DNA from 3 places in the Caballeronia sp. LZ016 genome. Region 3 is predicted to be linked to each of the others. Evidence: predicted binding sites of a transcription regulator. Region 3 holds the regulator's gene; each other region holds the start of a gene.

Region 1 (7,620 bases), 1.1 Mb from region 3:
GCAGCGGGGTAGTCCGCTGTGGTGAGCACGGCCGCGTGTCGCCTGTGTTTGTGTTTTTATAGGCGAGGCATCGACGAAACCGTCGATGCCTCGATACCGCTGAGTGTTTAATCCGAGAGTTTGCGCATCTCGGCGATGAGATCCGACTTCCCCTCGAAGCCGATACCCGGCAGGTCCGGCATCGTAATGTATCCGTTCTCGACCTTGACTCCGTCGGGGAAGCCGCCGTACGGTTGGAACAGGTCCGGATACGACTCATTTCCGCCCAAGCCGAGGCCAGCGGCGATGTTCAGCGACATCTGGTGACCGCCGTGGGGGATGCAGCGGCTCGGCGACCAGCCGTGCTGACGCAGCATGTCCAATGTGCGCAAATACTCCACCAGGCCGTAGCTCAGCGCGCAGTCGAATTGCAACCAGTCGCGGTCGGGGCGCATGCCGCCATAGCGGATCAAGTTACGCGCGTCCTGCATCGAGAACAGGTCTTCGCCCGTCGCCATCGGCTTGTCGTAGTAGTTGCGCAGCGTGGCTTGCAGCTCAAAGTCGAGCGGATCGCCCGGTTCCTCGTACCAGAACAGGTCGTATTGCGAGAGCGCCTTCGCGTACTGGATTGCTGTGTCCAGATCAAAGCGACCGTTGGCATCGACGGCAAGCTTCTGGCCGTCTTGCAGCACGCTGAGAATCGAGTCGATGCGGCGAAGATCTTCATCGAGCGATGCGCCGCCAATCTTTTTCTTCACCACGGTGTAGCCGCGGTCGATGTAGCTGCGCATCTCGTCTTTCAGCCTCTCGTGGTCCTGGCCCGGATAGTAATAGCCGCCCGCCGCGTACACGAAAATCTTGCGATCCGGTTGGCCATTGCCGTAGCGATCCGCCAGCAACTGGAAGAGCGGCTTGCCTTCGATCTTTGCGACTGCATCCCAGATTGCCATGTCGATGGTGCCAATGGCAACCGAACGCTCGCCGTGACCACCGGGCTTTTCGTTCGTGAACATTGTCGCCCAGATCTTGTGGGGATCGAGGTTGTCACCAGCGTCATTGACCAGCGAGGCGGGATCGGCTTCGAGGATGCGAGGGATGAACCGCTCACGCATGAGCTTGCCCTGCCCGTACCGGCCGTTGGAGTTGAAGCCGTAGCCGACCACCGGCTTGCCGTCCCGAATCACGTCGGTGATGACGGCAACCAGACTCAGCGTCATCTTGCTGAAGTCAATATAGGCATTACGGATCGGGGAACTGATCGGAACGGTCTTTTCGCGAATTTCAACGATTCTCACGGCTTCGTCTCCAGAGTTTTACGAGGTTGTTGCGACTCATTGGCTGCATCATGGGACGTAGCTTAACCGCGAAAAAGGCTGCTAGACTGCACTTCTGTTCATATCACTTTTCAATTCCAGTGAATACTGAAACGCAGACAGCGACAGATTTCGAGTTTTTTATTCTTCTGGCGAAACTCAGGAGCATGTCCGGTGCCGCCCGAGCGCTCGATCTGTCGCCGCCAGCTGCGACGAAGAGGCTCGGCGTCATTGAACAGCGACTCGGTGTACGACTGGTAAATCGAACTACGCGGAGCGTGAGTCTCACGCCTGAAGGCGAAACTTACCTTCGCTATGCAACGCAGATAGTTGGGCAGGTCCGGGAGATGGAGGAAGCAATCTCAGGAACGAAAGGCGATCCTCAAGGGCTTTTGCGCATCAATGCGACGCTAGGCTTTGGCCGGACAACAATCGCGCCGTTGGTCTCGGAATTCGCAAAACGCTTTCCCAGCGTCGAAATTCAGTTTGAGGTTACGGACCGTCCAGTCGATCTTGTTGAGGGTGCGTTCGATATGGCGATACGATTCGGCGAACTTCCAGACACTCGCTTGAGCGCGCGAAGAATTATGAGCAATCGTCGCTTTCTTTGTGCCTCGCCAAAATACCTTGAGAAGTACGGCACACCCGAGCGCGTCGAAGACCTAGCCCAGCATCGTTGCATCATCCACCGCCAGAATGACGACGCGTATGGCGTCTGGCGCTATATCGTGAATGACCACACCGAGGCCATCAAGGTTAAAGGGGCCTTGTCGAGTAACGACGGCGACATCGTACTTCGATGGGCGCTTGAAGGACACGGGATATTGATACGCTCTGAATGGGACCTAGCCAAGTATGTGCAGAGCGGGCGTCTCCAGCTTGTGCTGCCTAACTCCGTTCTACCGTCGGCCGACTTATTCGTCTATTACCCGAGGCAGAAGAATCAAACAGCGCGCGCGCGCGCCTTCATTGATTTCCTCGTGAGTCGATTTCAGGCACCGTTCACTCCGGTGGACACCGGCGCGGAGCCGCGGGAGCGAAAGAAGCGGAGCCGCGCTTGATGAGTTGGAAGCAAGGTCGCCTGGAACGCTCGCAAGCGTCTTACTTAAAACGTTGCTTTCGGTCAGCCCTGACACCAGCGAAGAGTCGACGCCCGAATGACCTAAGTTCGCCGCTACGAGACGCCGGCGATAGAAAGTAACGAGTGGCGGAGTTGGGTCGCGTAGCGACGTTCGATCCATCGAATCCGCACATCATGACGCTCCCAATTCTCGAATGAGGCCGACTGCGTTGGAATTACCTTCATATCTTTGATGGCAAACGTCAACGGATGAGACGGCTCGAGGAAGGGTAAACACCTAACTTTGAAGGAACAACTTTTCGCGTGGGCGAGTCGGTTCATTTTGGTTCTTCAGCGGGTCCGGACGCAGTGACGGCCTAGGCTGGGAGTCGCGTCCCACCATCTTAAGCCGCTGATCTTGCGAAAGATCTTGCGCCGTAAGTAACGGGTGCTCGCGGTTTAGCGGTTCAACGCTCGACGAACGTCGTTCAATGTAGGGTGAACTTCGACATCCGGGATTCCCGTCCCTCGCCTCCTTGAAATTGTCAAATGCGGTCCATATAATTGGCACTCACTGCACGAGAGTGCTAACAAGATTTCCGTCCGAAGGGTTCTGCCCCGAAAGACGGGCTTTCCCGCGTTTTCAGTCTCAATCTAGAGAGGAGTGTGTATGAACCTTCGTCCTTTGCACGATCGCGTCATCGTCAAACGTCTGGACCAGGAAACCAAGACCGCATCGGGCATCGTGATCCCGGAAGCAGCGGCAGAGAAGCCGGATCAAGGCGAAGTCCTGGCCGTCGGCCCGGGCAAGCGCGATGACAAGGGCACGCAAAACGCCCTCGACGTGAAGGTGGGCGACCGCGTGCTTTTCGGCAAGTACGCCGGCCAGACCGTCAAGGTCGACGGGCAGGAACTGCTCGTCATGCGCGAAGAGGACATCATGGCCGTCCTGGTCAACAAGTAAGCATCCTTCCTGTTAGCCGGGCATCGCGCCGACTGGGCGGCGAGGCCGGCACACTGAACCGAATCAAGGAGTCTGGATATGGCAGCTAAAGAAGTTACTTTTGGCGATTCCGCACGCGCCAAGATGGTCGAAGGCGTGAACATCCTGGCCAACGCGGTCAAGGTCACGCTGGGCCCGAAGGGCCGCAATGTCGTGCTTGAGCGTTCGTTCGGCGGCCCGACGGTCACCAAGGACGGTGTCTCGGTCGCGAAGGAAATCGAGCTGAAGGACAAGCTCCAGAACATGGGCGCGCAGATGGTCAAGGAAGTGGCTTCCAAGACCAGCGACAACGCCGGCGACGGAACCACGACCGCTACGGTCCTGGCGCAATCCATCGTTCGCGAAGGCATGAAGTACGTCGCATCGGGCATGAACCCGATGGACCTGAAGCGCGGTATCGACAAGGCGGTTGCCGCGGCAATCGAAGAACTGCGCAAGATCAGCAAGCCCTGCACGACGAACAAGGAAATCGCGCAAGTCGGCTCGATCTCTGCAAACAGCGACACGTCGATCGGCGAGCGCATCGCTGAAGCGATGGACAAGGTCGGCAAGGAAGGCGTCATCACCGTCGAAGACGGCAAGTCGCTGCAAGACGAGCTGGACGTCGTCGAAGGCATGCAGTTCGACCGCGGCTACCTGTCGCCGTACTTCATCAACAACCCGGACAAGCAAGTCGCCGTTCTGGAAAACCCGTTCGTGCTGCTGCACGACAAGAAGGTCTCCAACATCCGCGATCTGCTGCCGGTGCTGGAACAAGTCGCGAAGGCTGGCCGTCCGCTGCTGATCATCGCTGAAGACGTCGAAGGCGAAGCGCTGGCTACGCTGGTCGTCAACAACATCCGCGGCATTTTGAAGACCGTCGCCGTCAAGGCTCCGGGCTTCGGCGACCGTCGCAAGGCCATGCTGGAAGACATCGCGATCCTGACCGGCGGTCAGGTCATCGCTGAAGAAACCGGCCTGACGCTCGAGAAGGCGACGCTGGCTGAACTGGGCCAGGCGAAGCGCATCGAAGTGGGCAAGGAAAACACGACGATCATCGACGGCGCTGGCGAAGCAGTGAACATCGAAGCTCGCGTGAAGCAAGTGCGCAAGCAGATCGAAGAAGCGACCTCGGACTACGACCGTGAAAAGCTGCAAGAGCGCGTGGCCAAGCTGGCCGGCGGCGTTGCGGTGATCAAGGTCGGTGCTGCGACCGAAGTCGAAATGAAGGAAAAGAAGGCACGTGTCGAAGACGCACTGCACGCAACGCGTGCAGCCGTGGAAGAAGGCATCGTGGCGGGCGGCGGTGTCGCGCTGATCCGTGCTCGCCGTGCGATCGACGGCCTGAAGGGCGCGAACGCCGATCAGGACGCAGGTATCAAGATCGTCCTGCGTGCAATGGAAGAGCCGCTGCGCCAGATCGTCACGAACGGCGGCGAAGAGGCATCTGTCGTGGTGGCGGCTGTTGCTCAGGGTTCGGGCAACTACGGCTACAACGCGGCAACCGGCGAGTACGGTGACCTGGTGGAAGCCGGTGTCGTCGACCCGACCAAGGTAACGCGCACGGCGCTGCAAAACGCGGCATCGGTGGCAGGCCTGCTGCTGACGACCGACGCAGCCGTCGCCGAACTGCCGAAGGAAGATGCTCCGATGCCTGGCGGCATGCCCGGCGGCATGGGCGGCATGGGCATGGATATGTAACTCGGCGTCAAAGCCAGGTTACATCGACGCGAGCTTCGAAAGAGGCTCGCGTCATGCCAAAAGAAAACCCGCAGCAATGCGGGTTTTTTTCGTCTATCGAGAACGCGGTCTTACTTGTTCATCTGCTCACGCAAGTTCTGCGCGGCCGCTTTGTAGTCGTAGGTCGGATAGAACTCGGTGGTGTATCCACCCCACGCAGTCGTTTCGATGGCGCGATTCACTTCGCGCAGCCGCTCGGCGGGCACGCGCAGCGTGACCACCTGACCGATGCCCATCATCACGTACCACGACACCACTTCGATTCCCGGCGGCGGGAACGTCTTGAAGAAGCCTTGCTCCTTCAACTGTTCGTTGATTTTCGGCAGCGGCTTCGACTGATCGTGCTTCAGGAAGATGGTCAGCAGGAAAGTGCCGTCGCCTGCCGGAGTCGCGGGTGGAGGCGGCGGCGCGGCGGTCTGCGCCTGAACCGGCAACGCGATATGAAGCAGCGAAGCGAACATCGTGGCCTCAACGAGGCGTGCGATCCGTCGTGCCGGTTTGTGCATCGGGCATGCTCCTGTCGATGAGTTCAGCGATGATGAATCCGCAACCGTTCCATCAGATGCAGCGCATTGGGCTGCGCGTTGCCTAGCGTGGTGTTGTCGAAGATGCACCAGACTTCGGCGCTTTTCTTTGCGCGGGCATGCAGGGTATGCGCGAGATGGTCGAGGTACGTGTAGTCGTAGGAAGACTTGTAGAGCTCGGGCGACCCGTGCAGCCGAACATAGACGAGCGATGCGTCCGCGCGATGCTTGATCTCGCAGTCATCGGGAATCGGATCGGCGTCGACATAAGCGATGTGATGCGCTTTCAGAAGCGCCGCCGCGTCCGCGGTGAACCACGTCGGATGCCGCGCCTCGCACGCCACCGGCAATTTCGTGCGCTCGCGCAGCGCGCCGAAGAACGCGTCGGCCAGATCGTGCTCGAACGGCAGGCTCGGCGGCAGTTGCGTGAGCCAGCAGCCGAGCTTGTCGCCGAGCCGGCCGGCGGCGAGCAGGAAATCATCGATGAGGGCCTGCGTTTCGACGAGCCGAGCGTCGTGGGTAATCGCCTTTGGCAGCTTCACCGAGAAGCGAAACGATTCCGGCACGCTTTGCGCCCACTTCTCGTACGTTTGCTCACGATGCGGCTTGTAGAAGCTGGAATTGATTTCGACGCAGGTAAGCACGCGCCCGTAGCGTTCGAGGTGCGAGCCTTCGCCGGGGAAACTCGCGGAGACCGCGCTCGTCAGTGACCAGCCCGCGCAGCCAATGCGAATCGCGCCTTGCGGCCCGGGCTTGTGCAAATGGGGCAATCGATACGGCATGCGTTCGCGAAGCCTCCCTGATGTGGTCTCCGGCTACCTCGATTCACCGCTTCTTTTCAGTGCCGCGCTTCTCCCGGCAGCCCGGCCGATTCGTCGGGCAGCGCGGATGTGTCGCTTTCGTCTTCCGCGTCGTTGGAGCGCGCCCAGAAGAACCGGTCCGGCAAATACGCGCCCATCCCCGGTCGAAACGCCGCGCGCGCCGCCTGAAACACGTATTCCTGCGCCTCGCGGGCGGCTTCTGCCGGCTCCTGGCCGTTCGCCAGCAGCGCCGCGACAGCTGCGCCCAACGTATCCGTCAGCCCCATCACGCGATTCAGCCCGCGATCCCACAGGTCCTGCCGCACCTGGCCTTCCTCGCTATAGAGCGTGTTCACGTGCCGATGCGTGCCCGTTTCCATCGCCAGAACATATTCGCAGCCTTGCGACAGAATATGAGAGATGGCGGAATCGAGCGTCGGCGCTTCCGCGTCGCTGTCGGGCTGGGCGAGCTGCAAGAGCGTGGCGTGATCGGCGATCAGCATGGTCGTTTGCGGCACGAGCAGATCGGCGAGCGATTCGCGCAACTCGTCGGCGGACAGCACGTGTTCGTCGTCGAGCGTGAAATCGGGCGCGAGGATCAGCGGGACGTCGTCGTAGTCGGATACCACTTCCGCGATAGCCGAAACGACTTCCGCCCGCGTCGCCGCGCCGATCTTGAACGCGGCGACCGGCATATCCTCGAGCAACATGCGCGCCTGCGTGGCGACGGTGTCGGGATCGAGACCGGTCACTTCATCGCAGGTGGCGGAGTCCCGCACCGCATAGCCCGTCAGAACGGTGGCGCCGTGGCAGCCCATGCTCGCGAGCGTCAGCATGTCGGCCTGAATGCCGGAGCCGCCCGTCGGGTCCGAAAGGCCGAAAGTCAGAACGATCGGTGGTGAATCGCCGGTCATGGCAAAAGCGGACATGTTGAATTGATTAGCACGATTGGCATGATTGGGACGGATCGGGTCGTGGAATGCGTTGTTATGGTGCGCGCCACCCCGTGAGATTCGATTATGCGGCCTATTGTCGCCCGCCTGTCGCCCGGAGCGATGCATTTTCTGCCGGACGGCGCGCGGCGGTCCCGCTATTCGGGTGAACGGCGGCGGGCGGGCGCCTTGCTAGGCATCCACCCGGCAACACGGTACCATCATGTCCTAATTTCAATCGATCAATCGACGCGGCATAAGTATGGAATACAGAAGCTGGATGTGCCTGA
Region 2 (7,620 bases), 180 kb from region 3:
CCCGATGCCGCGCAAGGCGGCGCGCTGCTCGCACGCGGCACGGAAGGCGAAGCGGTCGCGGATACGCGCCGGCAAGTGCAGGTCGACTGGTTCCACGACGGCCACGTGGAGACGCTGCTCTCGCCCGAGCGGTCCCAGGCCGATGCGCCCGCCGTCGAGCTGCCCGAATCGCTCGACGCGGCGACCACTGCGCGCTGGATCGAGGACGTGATGCGGGGCGATGTGCCGGTGCCGCCGGCGGTCTTGCGTCAGGTCGAAGTCATCGCGGATGTCGTGCGCAGGCCGGCCTAGCGCCTCGGCAAAATGCAGGACCCGTTTGACACATTCTTCTACGCTGGTTTAAAGTGAGCCAATGAGCTTCACCCAGCCTTCCTCCCTCCGAATTATTTCGGGCCGCCTAGCGCGGCCCCTATCGCTACGTCTAGCGTAAGTCGCGAGACGTAGCGCCGTGCGTCGCCAGGCGCGCGGTCCTGCCAGCAGTTCCCGCAGTTCCTTTCCTCACCACCTGTAGTCGTCAGCTTTTCGTTCGCATATCCCGCGACACGAGAACGCGAGGGTCAAATGCACGCTGCTTCGCGCACGTTCACGTTGGTCGCAGGCGTCACCGTCGCCGGTGCGCAATGGGACCGTGCGCGCGGCGTCGTAAGCCGTGCATCGCGCCGCAGCCGGCCAGCCGCCGGGCACGGTTCCTCTCGCAGGCGCTACGCAGACTGTTCCAAGAGAGACCGACGACCATGATGCCGAACCCCGCCGAGAAATACCGCCCGTTCCCGCAAGTCCGTCTGAATGGCCGACGCTGGCCGAATCGCACGATCGAGAAAGCGCCGGTCTGGATGAGCACCGACCTGCGCGACGGCAATCAGTCGCTGATCGAGCCGATGAGCATCGCTGCGAAGCTCGAGTTCTTCGACATGCTGGTGGCGACGGGTTTCAAGGAGATCGAGGTGGGGTTCCCGTCGGCGTCGCAAACGGACTTCGATTTCGTCCGCAAATTGATCGACGAAAAGCGCATTCCCGACGACGTGACCATCGAAGTGCTCGTGCAGTCGCGTCGCGAACTGATCGAGCGCACGTTCGAGGCGGTCGAAGGCGCGAGCAGGGTCATCGTTCATCTGTATAACGCCATCGCGCCGTCGTTCCGGCGCATCGTGTTCAATCAGTCGAAAGAGGAAGTGAAGGCGCTGGCCGTCGAAGGCACGCGCATCATCAAGGAATGCGCGGCGGCGCGGCCCGGCACGCACTGGGTCTATCAATACTCGCCCGAGACTTTCAGCATGACGGAGCTTTCGTTCGCGCGCGAAGTCTGCGATGCCGTCGCGCAAATGTGGCGCCCGACGCGCGATCACAAGATGATCGTGAATCTGCCGGCGACGGTCGAATCCGCGACGCCCAACGTCTTCGCCGATCAGGTCGAATGGATGGACCGCAACATGGGCTATCGCGACTGCATCGTTCTGTCCGTGCATCCGCATAACGACCGCGGCACGGCGGTCGCGGCGGCGGAACTGGCGATCCTCGCGGGCGCGGATCGCGTCGAAGGCTGTCTCTTCGGCAACGGCGAACGGACGGGCAATGTCGATCTCGTCACGCTCGCGCTCAATCTGTACACGCAGGGCATCGATCCGGGCCTCGATTTCTCCGACATCGACGCGGTGCGGCGCGTCGTCGAGCGATGCAACCAGTTGCCGGTGCATCCGCGCCATCCGTATGCCGGCGATCTCGTCTTCACGGCGTTTTCCGGCTCCCATCAGGATGCGATCCGCAAGGGTTTCGCGCAGCGCGTGCCGGGCAGCGTGTGGGAGGTGCCGTATCTGCCCATCGATCCCGCCGATCTCGGGCGCAGCTACGACGCGGTGATTCGCGTCAACAGCCAGTCCGGCAAGGGCGGCGCAACGTATCTGCTCGAACGCGGCCTGGGCTTCACGCCGCCGCGCCGCGTGCAGATTGAGTTCAGTCATGCCGTGCAGGCCGTCGCCGACCAGTCGGGCGAGGAAATCAGCGGCGACGCGATCTGCGCGCTCTTCAAGCGCGAATACTTCGATGCGGGCGGTGCGGTATCGCGGACGGATGCGTCGACGGTATCGGTCTGCGGGGAACGCGTCGCGATGCCGCCCGCGTCCGGTGCGGCGAGCGAAGAGCATTACGCGCAGGCCGTCGCGTCGGCACTGGGCGTCGGGGCGAGCGTGAACTGGTTTGAATCGACAACCACGGCGAGCGGCGATACGGCCGTGTTCGTCGGCTGCCGCCTCGCCGATGAACCGACGCGCTTCGGCGTCGCGGTGCACGGGAATCCGGCGCTCGCAGTCGTCGATGCCGTCATCAGCGCGGTGAACCGGTCGAGGCGCATCGTGAAGGATGCGCGGCACGACGAGCCGGTGGCAGCGTGAGTGGTGCGGCGCGCGCGGCTATTCCAGCGCCACGCGCGTCGCCTGAAGCGCCAGCATCAGCCATTGACCGTCCGTCTGGACGTGGATGGATGTATAGGCGACCGGATAAAGCAGCGCGCCGTTTTTCGATTCCATTTCGATCAGCGCCCGGCCCGACACGATGCAACTGTCGCGGCCGGCCGCGACCACATCCTGGGACTGGATCTCGATCTGGCGATAACGGCGGCGGCCGGCCGTGATCGCGTCGATGAACTGACGCTTCGTCTCGCGCTTGCCGTTCGTGTGGACATAGCTGGCGTTCTCGGCCAGCAGCGCCTCCAGCGCCGCGCTGTCGCCTTCGACCATCGCGCGGAACCGGTCGCGCTCGAGGCCGCGGATGACCTCAAAGGTTTTTGCGGGCATCTGTCGATTCCCCTCGCCAAGGAACCGATGCGCCGGCGCCTCGTCAGAAGTTGTATTGCAGATATAGCTGGCTGAAATTTATACCAGGATTCGGCTCTTTGATACCGGCGTTCGAGACATGCTGGAAGCGGAAGCCCGCCTGATAGTTCTGCTTCGCGCCGAAGATCGCGCCGACGCCGACCATATCGGCGAACTGGAACGCCGACGACACCGTGAAGTACGGCGTGATGCGCGTGTGCGAGAGCACTCTCACGCCGACGCCCGCCTCGATGAACGGCCGAAAGGTGCCGGAGCTTTTTACGAAGCGCAGGACGGGCGTCACGCCGAATTCCCAGATGTTCGGATTGGTTGCGTAGTCGACGGTCGAATGCCAGTACGCAACGTGCCCTTCACCGAGCAGGGTGAAGTGAAAGCCGCCGATTTCCCACCACGTCAGGCCCGGGTCCCAGACCACGCCGACATCGACCTTGTTGATATCGCGGTCTGTAATGCCGCCGCCGACCTGCAAGCCGAACCGGTCCGCATGCGCCGCAGCCGAAACCAGGCCGAGTGAAAGCGCAATCGCGCCGTGAGACAGCAAACTGCGCCAGAAACCTTTGCTTTTCTGCATGAGCGCCCCATATGAGGGTTGAGGTTCACGTCCGCTTGACGGGATCGGCAGATTGTATGTGGATTGACAAAAATTTGCACAAACCCGGTTTGTCGATCCATTTATTTGAACGATTGCTTTCAGAGACGAATAAATGCGGTAATTAGTAAGTGATCGCCGATTGAATCGGTAATTTCGACGATTTCCCCTTCCTTGCGCCCACTATCAAAGTCACAAACTCGATAGCTTTGGGGAACTCTCACACTGCTCGCCCTTCTAACACTTAGCACTCGCTGAAACGGAGTGCTAATATCGTGTCTGACTTGCCGCCGCCGTCCTGGCAGCGCGCAAATCGTTGAAAAGGAGCTTATGAGCGTGACCAATGCGATGACCCTTCCGAATGTTGTGGGCTCGGCGCCTGCCAAGGCATCTTCGGCAGGCGCGCTGACGTACGCACAGTCGTCCATGTTGACCGGACAGATCGGCAACATCGATTCCTACATACAGGCAGTGAACCGCATTCCGATGCTTTCGCCGGCGGAGGAACGTCAGTACGCAACCGAATTTCGCGAGCACGGCAATCTGAACGCCGCGCGGCAGCTCGTGCTTTCGCACTTGCGCCTCGTGGTGTCTATCGCCCGGAACTATCTGGGCTACGGCTTGCCGCATGCTGATCTGATTCAGGAAGGCAATATCGGTCTGATGAAGGCCGTGAAGCGCTTCGACCCTGAGCAAAACGTGCGCCTCGTGTCGTACGCCATGCACTGGATCAAGGCCGAAATCCACGAGTACATCCTGCGCAACTGGCGCATGGTGAAAGTCGCGACCACCAAGGCGCAGCGCAAGCTGTTCTTCAACTTGCGCAGTCACAAGACCGGACATGGGGCGTTCACCCCGGACGAGATCGAAGGTCTCGCGAGCGAGCTGAACGTGAAGCGCGAGGAAGTCGCGGAGATGGAAACGCGTCTGTCGGGCGGGGATATCGCGCTCGAAGGCCAGGTGGATGACGGCGAGGAAGCGTTCGCGCCTATCGCTTATCTCGCGGACTCGCATAACGAACCGACGAACGTCATCGCCGCGCGCCAGTTCGACAAGCTGCAAAGCGATGGCCTGTCGACCGCGCTGGAGTCGCTGGACGATCGTAGCCGCCGCATCATCAAGGCGCGCTGGCTGGATGTTCAGGACGACGGATCGGGCGGCAAGACGCTGCATGAGCTGGCCGATGAATTCGGCGTGTCGGCGGAGCGCATTCGGCAGATCGAAGCCAGCGCGATGAAGAAGATGCGCTCGGCGCTGCACGACTACGCATAACGCCGCCTTCAGGCTGTAGCGCAAAGCGCGAAGCCCGCTGTCGAAAGACAGCGGGCTTTTTCTTTTTGGCACCGGTTTGCCGGTTAAAAAAACGGCGCTCTGGAAGGGAGCGCCGTTTCTCGAACCAACCGCTTACCGCGTCACGCCGGCATCGGTGCGGCCCCGCCGCCGTTACCGGACAGACGCGTGTTCATCTGCGCGGCATACCGCTGCGCCGCTGTGCCGACGACGATATGGAACGTATCCGCCGACACCCACGCGACATCGAGTTGCGACAGGCGCTGACGATCCACCGCCGACGGATCGCGCACGACGACACGCAGGCGCGTCTGCGCGACGGCATCGAGCGAGACGACATTCGTCGCACCGCCGAACACCGCAATCCAGCGCAGCGGGTCCGGATCGAGCGGGCCGGCGGTCTGGTCCGCCACGCTTGCCGCGCCGACAGGCTGCGCCGGCGCCGACGAAGCCGGCGTCGCACCGCGCGTCGAGGAATGCTCGAGTTCGCCGCGAATCTCGTCCGCGATCAAATCCGCTTCCGGTCCGATGATCACCTGCACGTTGGTCTTGCCGCGCTTCAGCACGCCGCGTGCGCCGATGCTCTTCAACTGCGGCTCGGATACGACTTCCGCATCCACCACCGAGAGACGCAGCCGCGTCGTGCAGGCATCGACGAGCGTCAGGTTAGACGCGCCGCCCAGCGCCGCGATGTACTTGCCTGCGCGCGTGCTGGCCGCAGCCGGCACCGTCTCGCCCGGAACGAAGCCGCCGACAGGCGTCGCATCGGTTTGCGCGTCGGTCGTCGCAGGCTCGCGGCCCGGCGTCGCCATGTTGAACTTGCGGATGAAGAAGCGGAACAGCCCGTAATACACGATGCCGTACACGAGGCCGAGCGGAATCGCCATCCAGCCGCGCTGCGACAGGCCGTAGTTCAGCACGTAGTCGATCGCGCCCGCCGAAAACGTGAAGCCCAGGTGGATGCCGAGCGCCGAGCAAATTGCGAGCGAGAGCCCCGTCAGCACCGCGTGGATGCCGTAGAGCACCGGCGCGAGGAACATGAAGCTGTATTCGATCGGCTCGGTCACGCCCGTGAGGAACGCAGTGAGCGCCATCGAGAACAGCAGGCCGCCGACGACCGCGCGGCGCTCCTTCGGCGCCTCATGGAACATCGCGAGACACGCGGCGGGCAGGCCGAACATCATGATCGGGAAGAAGCCGGTCATGAAACCGCCGGCGGTCTTGTCGCCCGCAAAGAAGCGATGCAGGTCGCCGTGCACCACCGCGCCGCCATCGGCGGGGGTGAACGAGCCGAACACGAACCACGCGAGCGAATTGATGATGTGATGCAGACCCGTCGCCAGCAGGATGCGGTTCAGCACGCCGAATACGAAAGTGCCGAGCGCGCCGGCCGTCGTCAGCCAGTTACCGGCCGTATCGATGCCGAGCTGCACCGGCTTCCACACGAAGCCGAAACCGATGCCGAGCAACAGACACGCAACACCGGTAATGATCGGCACGAAACGCTTCCCGCCGAAGAACGCCAGATATTCGGGCAGCTTGATGTCCTTGAAGCGGTTGTACATGTACCCCGCGACCATCCCCGCGATGATGCCGGACAGCACGCCCATGTTGAGCTTCGCGTCGATGTCCTTCATCACGGCGGTTTCGATCAGATAACCGATCGCGCCGGCGAGACCCGCCGTGCCGTTGTTGTCCTTCGCGAAGCCGACCGCCACGCCGATGGCGAACAGAAGCGGCAGGTTCGAGAAGATGGCGTCGCCAGCGTCGGCGATCATCTTGATGTTGAAGACGTCGGGCTGGCCTAGACGCAGCAGCAGGCCGGCCACCGGTAATACGGCAATCGGCAGCATCAGGGCGCGGCCTAGGCGCTGCATTTTTGCAAACGGGTTAGCGTCCATCGGGTTCTCCAAAAATATAGGTCTTGTCGGTGCTGCTTGGGTTGTAGCCGGGGTTTGAAGCCGTTTAGTCCTGCGGCCAGATTTCGCGGCTGGCCGCTCTTACTGCCTGTGCCGATTCGAGCGCGAGCACGTCTTCCGCGCGCTGACGGCACAGCTGGTAATCGAGATTGCGCACGCGCGCCTTGATGCCGGGGACGGCGGACGGATCGACCGACAATTCCGTCACGCCCAGGCCGACGAGCAGCGGCACCGCGAGCGGATCGCCGCCGAGCGCGCCGCACACGCCGACCCACTTGCCGTGCTTCTCAGCGCCCTGCACCGCCGCCTTGATGAGCCGCAGCACCGCCGGATGCAGGCCGTCCGACTGCGCTGCGAGATCCGGCTGGCAACGGTCCATCGCGAGCGTGTACTGCGTGAGATCGTTGGTGCCGATCGAGAAGAAATCGGCGTACTTCGCGAGTTGATCGGCAAGCATCGCCGCCGACGGCACTTCGATCATCACGCCCACTTCGATGGATTCCGTGCGGCCCGCTTCGCGCGCCAGTTCGTCGATGCGCGCGCGCAGGCGCTGAAGCTCACCGGCGTCGGTGACCATCGGCAGAAGAATGCGCACCGCGCCCGCCGGCTTCACGGCGAGCAGGCCGCGCAACTGGTCATCGAGCAGATCGGGGCGAACCTGCGCGAGACGGATGCCGCGCAGGCCCAGCGCCGGATTTTCTTCGGGCGGCAGCGTCAGGTAATCCACTTCCTTGTCCGCGCCGACATCGAGGGTGCGGATGATGGCCGAGCGCCCGGCGAGCGCGTCGACGATGTCCTGGTAGCTCGACGCGTGCTCCGCTACGGTCGGCGCGGCCTGGCGGTGGATGAACAGCAGTTCCGTGCGCAGCAGGCCGACAGCGTCAGCGCCGTTCTCGACGGCGGCTTTCGCGTCGTCGAGGGTCGCGATATTCGCCGCGATTTCGATGTGTCGCCCGTCCCGCGTCGACGCCGCCTGCTGCGACATCTTGCGGTT
Region 3 (7,620 bases):
GCCCCAGCCGCTTGCCGCGATGGAAGAAGAACCACGTCGGCACGCCATGCAGCATGAAGCGGCGGCCGAGCTCGCGATGCTCGTAGACGTTGCTGTGGAACCACTTCAACCCGAGCGCGCGGATGGCGTCGGGCTGCGCGAGCATCGCTTTCTTGGCGATTTCGCAGTTGAAGCAGTCGAGGCCCCAGAAGAACACAACGGCCAGCTCGTCTCCCGCCGACGCTAGACCGGCGTCGAAACCGGCGGCGTCGAGTTCCTGCATGCCGAATTCGGAGAACGCGGTGGAGTCGACGGGAACGTTGGCCATGAGCGGAGCCTCGCGGCTGTCCGGTTACTTCGGTGCGGCGACGGTCACGAGCGCCGGACGCAGCACGCGGTCAGCGATGATGTAGCCCTTCTGCAGCACGGCGACGACGGTATTCGGCTCCTGCTCCGCCGGCACCATGGAAATGGCCTGGTGGCGATGCGGATCGAACTTTTCGCCGACCGGATTCACCGCGATGACGCGGCCCTTCTCCAGCGCGCTCGACAACTGGCGCAGCGTCAGGTCGACGCCCTCGCGCACCTTCGCGACATCCGTCGACTGGTCGGCCAGCGCGGCTTCGAGGCTGTCGAGCACCGGCAGCAGATTTTCCGCGAAGTTTTCGATTGCGAACTTGTGAGCCTTCGCGACGTCTTCCTGCGCGCGGCGCCGCACGTTCTCCGTTTCCGCCTTGGCGCGGAGAAACTCTTCCTGCAGCGCGGCCACCCGGGCCTGCGCTTCGGCGAGCGCCGCCTCGGTTTCATTCGAAGCGGCTTGCGGCGTGGCGTCCGCGGCTGCCGGCGCTTCCGGCGCGGCTTGCGTGGTCGCCTGAGTCGGGTCGGCGGCCTGGCGCGCGGTGTCGTCGGCGGGCGTCGGGTTCGGGCTCGCTGAATTCTCTTGCGTGTTTTCCATGTCGCTGAATGTTATTGCTGTGAGTGAATCGGAAGAGAAGCGCGGCGGTGATTCACCGAGCCGCGCTTCGTCGCACTAGCGGCGGAATTTGGGGCATCGGAAGCATTTTCAAGGCTTCTTCTGACGAATTTTGTGCGCTGGGCATCGCAGCGCGCGACGGTCGAAACGGCCCGTAACGAACGCCTGCCAGAAACAGATTGAGCGAAGCAGTGCCGTCGCCTACACTTCAAACTGGCGTCGCAGGAAGCACGTTTACCCTGATCCCTGCGATTGCTTCATACCGCTTACGCCTCGCCCGTTTCCTGACCTCGTCCGGTCGAAAGACCGCTCAGCCCGCATAGCCGGGGGTACCATGAAACTGACCTTTGCTGTCGCGGTGGTCGCCCTGGTACTGGTTGCGGGCACGACCACCATCTGTCTTTCCGGCGCACTGACTGCCCGTAACACCGAGTACGGCGGCGTGCATGCGACCTTCGAAGAAATGTTCAGTCCGAGCCAGAAAACTTATCGATGATGCGGCGGTCCCGCTTCGTCGGCCTGCCCTGCATGGCGGCTGCCGGCTCCCGATACGTCTTGCGGCGCTCCGCTTCGGCAAGCCGCTTCGCACGGCCCTCTTCCGTTTCGGCGTAAAGCGTCTGCGCGACCGGCGCGGGGCCGCGGACGTCGCACAGGCCGCGCACTTCGACCAGCCAGACGAGCCGTTCGATATCGATCTCGACGATATCGCCGACGCGCACGTCCTTCGACGGCTTCACGTTCGCCCCGCCGATCTTCACGCGGCCTTTCTCCACCGCATCGCTCGCGAGGGAACGCGTCTTGAAGAAGCGCGCCGCCCACAGCCACTTGTCGATGCGCAAACGCGCGCCGGGTTCCGTCGAAATCTTGTAGTTCATGGCGATTCTCTTGCGATGACCAGAATCAGGCGGCGACCGTCACCGGTTGCGCGGCCTGTACGGGCCATCCCTGCAGATGTTGTGCCGCGATCTCGCCGAGCGCCTTGATCCATGCCGGCGACGCGTTCAGGCAGGGAATGCGGTGGAACTGCTTGCCGCCCGCCTTCACGAATTCGTCGCGCACCTCCATGCCGATTTCCTCGATGGTCTCGAGACAATCCGCCGTGAAGCCGGGGCAAAACACGTCCACGCGTGCGACACCGGCCGCGCCCAGTTCCGCGAGCGTCGGCGCCGTGTACGGCTGCAGCCATTCGGCGCGGCCGAAGCGCGACTGGAACGTCACGCGGCATTCGACCGGCGTGAGGCCGAGGGCGGCTGCAAGCAGCGAACCGGTCAACTGGCACTGGTCGTGGTAAGGATCGCCGAGGTCCATCGTGCGCTTCGGCACGCCGTGGAAACTCAGCACGAGCTTGTCTCCGGCGGCGAAGTCCGGATGGCCGTGAACGCGCCAGTATTCGCGGACCTGATCGGCGAGCGCCGAGATATACGCGGGATGATCCGCGTAATGACGGATCGTCCGGATCTCCGGCTGATTCCGCACGCGCCTGAGCGCGTTGAAGGCGTCGTCGAAAGCGGTGGCGGTCGTCGACGACGAGTATTGCGGATACATCGGCACGAGAAGAATGCGGTCCGCGCCTTCGAGCTTCATCTGATTGAGCATGGCGCCGATGCCCGGGGTGCCGTAGCGCATGGCGTAATCGACGATCACGTGGTAGTCGTTCGCCGCAAAAAGCCGCCGCAAGCCTTCGACCTGCTTCTCCGTGTACACGCGCAACGGCGAGCCTTCGGGCAACCAGACCTGCGCATATTTCTTAGCCGACGCACGGCTGCGGAACGGCAGGATGGCGCCGCGCAGAATGATCTGCCAGATGAACGACGGGATTTCGACGACGCGCGGGTCGGACAGAAACTGCGCGAGGTATTTGCGCACCGCTCGCGGCGTGGGCGCGTCCGGCGTGCCGAGATTGATCAGCAGCACTGCGACGCGATGTGAAGCGCTGGGCTGCGAAGGCAACTCGAGGTCGAAACGCATAGGGCAAGGCGGCCGGAAGGCATCGAAAGGTGAAGGTCATTATAGCGGCGCGTTCCGCCACGCATCATCGGCCGAACGGCCTAGTGGCGGCGCAACCGGCAGCGCGGCACGATTCGCCCAGGAGCCGCGTTACTGCTGGCTGAGCGACATGGACAGCAGCCGCGCGGTGATATCGACGATGGGAATCACGCGGTTATACGCCATGCGCGTCGGGCCGATCACGCCGAGTGTGCCGACGATCTTGCCGTTCACTTCGTACGGCGCGGTCACGACGCTCATCTCCTCGATCGGCACGAGATTCGATTCCCCGCCGATGAAAATCTGCACGCCCTGTGCGTGGCTCGACACATCCAGCAATTGCAGGAGGCTCGTCTTTTGATCGAACAAGTCGAAGAGTTTGCGCAGGCGCGCCATGTCGGAGGACAGGTCCGCCACTTCCAGCAAATTGCGCTCGCCCGAAATCAGCACCGTCTCGCCGGGATCGGCTTCCGCCGTGCTCGCGACGACGGCCGCCTGCATCAGCGCGGTCATGTCGCCGCGCAACTGGTCGATTTCCTCGCGCAGCCGGCGGCGCACTTCGTCGAAGGACAGGCCCGCAAAATGCGCGTTGATGTAATTGGAGGCTTCGGTGAGTTGCGAGGGCGAGTAGTCGCGCTGCGTGGCCATCATGCGATTCTGCACGTCGCCCTCGGGCGTCACGATGATGAGCAGGATGCGCTTGTCCGACAGCCGCATGAACTCGATCTGCTTGAACATGTGACTGCGGCGCGGGGTAAGAATGACGCCCGCGAACGACGACAGGCTCGACAGCACGCTCGCCGCCGCGGCGACGATCTTCTGCGGCTCCTGCCCTTGCAGGCGCGTCTTGACCGCGGTGGTCATCGCTTCGTCCTGCGGCGCTTCGACGGTCAGCATGGTATCGACGAAGAGCCGGTAGCCGCGCGGCGTCGGAATGCGGCCCGCCGACGTATGCGGACTCGCGACGAGGCCCAGGTCTTCCAGGTCCGACATCACGTTGCGGATGGTCGCGGGACTGAGTTCGAGACCGGAATGCCGTGATAACGTGCGCGAACCGACCGGCTGACCTTCGGCGATGTAGCGCTCGATCAACGTTTTGAGGAGGGTTTGTGCACGTGGGTCTAGCATGGGCAAAGTTTAGCGCAACGTGTCGGGGCGCGACGACCGCGCCGCCGCTTGCATGTCACGAGCGCGAAGCGCGCGTGGACCGTTCAATGTCTGCTCCATTCTAGCGAGAAACGAACCACGCGCCGACGTTGCGACATGCCGTCCGTCGCGGCGCGCGGCCCCGGTTCTTTTCGCCTTCCACCTATGGTGTAATGCCGGCATGGAAATTGGCCAATTCAAGACCGTCGCCCTCGTCGGGCGAACCAATACACCCGGTATCGAGGCGCCGCTGAGAACGCTCGCGGAGCACATTGCGAACCAGGGTTTCGAAGTCGTGTTCGAAGAAGGCACGGCGAAGGACGTGGGCGTGACCGAATACCCGGCGCTGTCCATCGCGGCGATCGGCGCGCGCGCGGACGTCGCGGTCGTGCTCGGCGGCGACGGCACCATGCTCGGCGTCGGCCGGCAGCTTGCGCCGTACAAGACGCCGCTCATCGGCGTGAATCACGGGCGTCTCGGCTTCATCACCGATATCCCGCTCGCCGAGATGCGCGAGCGCGTGCCGCAAATGCTGGCCGGCCAGTTCGAACGCGAGGAGCGCACGCTGCTCGAAGCGCGCATCGTGCGTAACGACAAGCCGATCTACCATGCCCTCGCCTTCAACGATGTCGTCGTGAACCGCAGCGGCTTCTCCGGCATGGCCGAGCTGCGCGTCTCCGTCGACGGCCACTTCATGTACAACCAGCGTTCGGACGGGCTGATCGTCGCCACGCCGACGGGCTCGACGGCTTACGCGTTGTCGTCCGCGGGGCCGATCCTGCATCCGCAACTGCAAGGCTTCGTGCTGGTGCCGATCGCGCCGCATTCGCTGTCGAACCGCCCGATCGTATTGCCCGACGATTCGAAGGTCACGATCCAGATCATCGGCGGGCGGGACGTGAACGTGAATTTCGACATGCAGTCGTTCACCGCCGTCGAACTGAACGACGCCATCGAAGTGCGACGCTCGCGCCATACCGTGCCGGTGCTGCATCCGGTCGGCTACAGCACGTACGCCACGCTGCGCAAGAAACTGCACTGGAACGAGCATCCCTCGCAGGACTCGTCCGTCTGACGCAATCTCGCTGAACCCTCATCCCGAAGCGTCCATGCTCCGTCATCTCTCCATTCGAGACTTCGTTATCGTTGCCGCGCTCGACATCGAATTCGATTCGGGCTTCACGGTTTTTTCGGGTGAAACCGGCGCGGGCAAGTCGATCCTGATCGACGCCCTCGCGCTCACGCTCGGCGCGCGCGCCGACGCGAGCGTCGTGCGAACCGGCGAAGCGCGCGCGGACATCACCGCCGAGTTCGGCACGCACGCGCAGGTCGCTCGCTGGCTGGAAGAGCATGCGCTCTCGCAGGACGGCGATACGGTCATGCTGCGTCGCGTGATCGATTCCGGCGGCCGCTCGCGCGCGTTCATCAACGGCACGCCGGCCACGCTCGCCCAGTTGCGCGAAGTCGGCGAGATGCTGGTCGATATCCACGGACAACACGCGCATCAGTTATTGATGCGGCCCGATGCCCAGCGCGAACTCTTCGACACGCACGCCGGCCTCACCGATGCCGCGAATGCGGTGAGCCGCGCGTGGCGCGCATATCGCGAGGCGCAGCAGGCAGTCGACGCCGCGCAAACCCGCGACCGCGAGCTGCAACTGGAGCGCGAACGTCTCGCGTGGCAGTTGAGCGAATTCGACAAGCTCGCGCCGCAGCCCGGCGAGTGGGAGGAAGTGAGCGCGGAGCATCATCGGCTGTCGCATTCGGCGAGTCTGATCGACGGCGTGCAGAACGCGCTCGGCGCGCTCTCCGAATCCGACGAAGCGATGATCTCGCAACTCGGCGCGATCACGTCGAAACTGCGCAGCCTCGCGGATATCGACCCCGCGCTGAACGACGTGCTGGCGTCGCTCGAACCCGCCGAGATTCAATTGCAGGAAGCGGCTTATTCGCTGTCGCACTACGCGCAGCGTCTGGAACTCGACCCGGACCGGCTCGCGCAAGTCGAAAGGCGCATGGATCAACTGCATTCGACGGCGCGCAAATTCCGTCTGCAGCCGGAGACGCTGCCGGAAGAACACGAGACGCGCCGCCGCCAATTGGCGGAACTCGACGCCGCCGCCGATCTCGACGCCCTCAACGCCGCCGCCGAGAAAGCGAAGGAAGCCTATCTGGCCGAAGCGAAAGTGCTGTCGAAGGCACGCGCGAAAGCGGCCAAGGCGCTGTCGAAGGCGGTGACGGAAGGCATGCAGGAATTGTCGATGGCGGGCGGCAGCTTCGACGTCGCGCTCGTGCCGCTCGCGGAAGGCGGCGCGAACGGGCTGGAGCAGATCGAGTTCCGCGTGGCCGGTCACGCGGGTGTCGCGCTGCGGCCGCTCGCGAAGGTCGCGTCGGGCGGTGAGCTCGCGCGGATCAGCCTGGCGCTCGCGGTGATTGCGAGCACCGCCAGCCCGACGCCGACGCTGATTTTCGACGAAGTGGACACGGGCATCGGCGGGGGCGTCGCGGAAGTGGTCGGGCGGCTGCTGCACCAGCTTGGGCGCGATCGTCAGGTGCTGTGCGTCACGCACCTGCCGCAAGTGGCCGCGCGCGGCGATCAACATTTTCAGGTGGCGAAGTCGTCCGACGATGCAGGCGGCACTGTCAGCACGGTCACGCCGCTCGACAAGGCGAGGCGCATCGAGGAAGTCGCGCGGATGCTCGGCGGCATCGAGATCACCGCGACGACGCGCAAGCATGCGAAGGAGATGCTGGCGGCGTGAGCGTGATTCGTCGGCGCTGTCGTGGCGGCGACGGTCCCGCAGAAGAACTGGTTTCCCTGCAAAGGCCAGCGCGATGCTGATGACGGCTCAGCCCGGCGATCCGAATGTTCAGGCCGCCGCATCCCGGCGATGTTCCGCCGAAGGCCGGTATGACCGTGATCGATTGCTGCCCGGCCTCGCGTGGCGCGCGTGATCGAACGCCGACGCGGCAATGTACTCGTAGATGGCGCTCCGAATCCGGGGCTGTGTCGGCACTGAGAACGCCGGCCACGCCGACCTCTGGCTCAAGATCTCCGGCTCGAGCAACAAGCGAACGGCGCGTCCGATGTTAAGCGGGCGCAAGCTCGAGGCATCAAGGAAACGTTATTGCTCGACGGCCGCCCCAGTGCAATGCAACAGATCACGCACGACCGCACCGCACGCAGACCACCGGCGTCCGGCGCCCCTCAAGCCGCTGCGCCGAACACCCGCCGCCACAACCCCGTCACCGCCTCGCGCTCCTTCCGGACGCTGTCCGGATCGACGCGCGCCTTCTCCATCCCGTCGAGCCGCAGCGTGTGTTGCAGCTTCCGATACCGCCGATAAGCCGCGCCGATCTCCTCCGCCTCATCGCCGGAAATCAGCCCGCTCTGCGCGGCGATCTTCAGCAGCGTGATGTTCCCCGCGTTGCGCACGAACTCGCGATGCGTCCGCGCATGCAGCAGCACCCAGTACTGCACGATGAACTCGATATCGACCATCCCGCCGCGATCGTGCTTCAGGTCGAACAGCTCC

What was found. The regulator HrcA, encoded in region 3, represses chaperone genes, less so after heat shock. The targets are predictions, from matches to a motif close to TTAGCACTCNNNNNNNNNGAGTGCTAA.
Region 1: groES (co-chaperone GroES) is a predicted target of HrcA. The motif match lies at 2,917-2,943, and genes of this name have one in related genera.
Region 2: rpoH (RNA polymerase sigma factor RpoH) is a predicted target of HrcA. The motif match lies at 3,662-3,688, and genes of this name have one in related genera.

The regions. Positions count from the first base shown of each region.
Region 1 covers NZ_JARTVY010000001.1:1,466,497-1,474,116, forward strand. Annotated here, with positions in the region: gene P9220_RS07030 (mandelate racemase/muconate lactonizing enzyme family protein) at 108-1,274, opposite strand; gene P9220_RS07035 (LysR family transcriptional regulator) at 1,394-2,353, shown strand; gene groES (co-chaperone GroES) at 3,023-3,316, shown strand; gene groL (chaperonin GroEL) at 3,395-5,035, shown strand; gene P9220_RS07050 (hypothetical protein) at 5,146-5,580, opposite strand; gene P9220_RS07055 (DUF72 domain-containing protein) at 5,604-6,380, opposite strand; gene P9220_RS07060 (hydroxymethylpyrimidine/phosphomethylpyrimidine kinase) at 6,437-7,312, opposite strand; gene P9220_RS07065 (rubredoxin) at 7,593-7,620, shown strand, end outside.
Region 2 covers NZ_JARTVY010000001.1:568,275-575,894, forward strand. Annotated here, with positions in the region: gene ybiB (DNA-binding protein YbiB) at 1-291, shown strand, start outside; gene leuA (2-isopropylmalate synthase) at 735-2,387, shown strand; gene P9220_RS02655 (nuclear transport factor 2 family protein) at 2,406-2,789, opposite strand; gene P9220_RS02660 (acyloxyacyl hydrolase) at 2,833-3,399, opposite strand; gene rpoH (RNA polymerase sigma factor RpoH) at 3,754-4,689, shown strand; gene nagE (N-acetylglucosamine-specific PTS transporter subunit IIBC) at 4,830-6,608, opposite strand; gene ptsP (phosphoenolpyruvate--protein phosphotransferase) at 6,673-7,620, opposite strand, start outside.
Region 3 covers NZ_JARTVY010000001.1:391,352-398,971, forward strand. Annotated here, with positions in the region: gene P9220_RS01830 (thioredoxin family protein) at 1-307, opposite strand, end outside; gene grpE (nucleotide exchange factor GrpE) at 332-934, opposite strand; gene P9220_RS01840 (hypothetical protein) at 1,287-1,448, shown strand; gene P9220_RS01845 (RNA-binding S4 domain-containing protein) at 1,420-1,827, opposite strand; gene hemH (ferrochelatase) at 1,853-2,920, opposite strand; gene hrcA (heat-inducible transcriptional repressor HrcA) at 3,050-4,066, opposite strand; gene P9220_RS01860 (NAD kinase) at 4,266-5,159, shown strand; gene recN (DNA repair protein RecN) at 5,194-6,846, shown strand; gene glnE (bifunctional [glutamate--ammonia ligase]-adenylyl-L-tyrosine phosphorylase/[glutamate--ammonia-ligase] adenylyltransferase) at 7,293-7,620, opposite strand, start outside.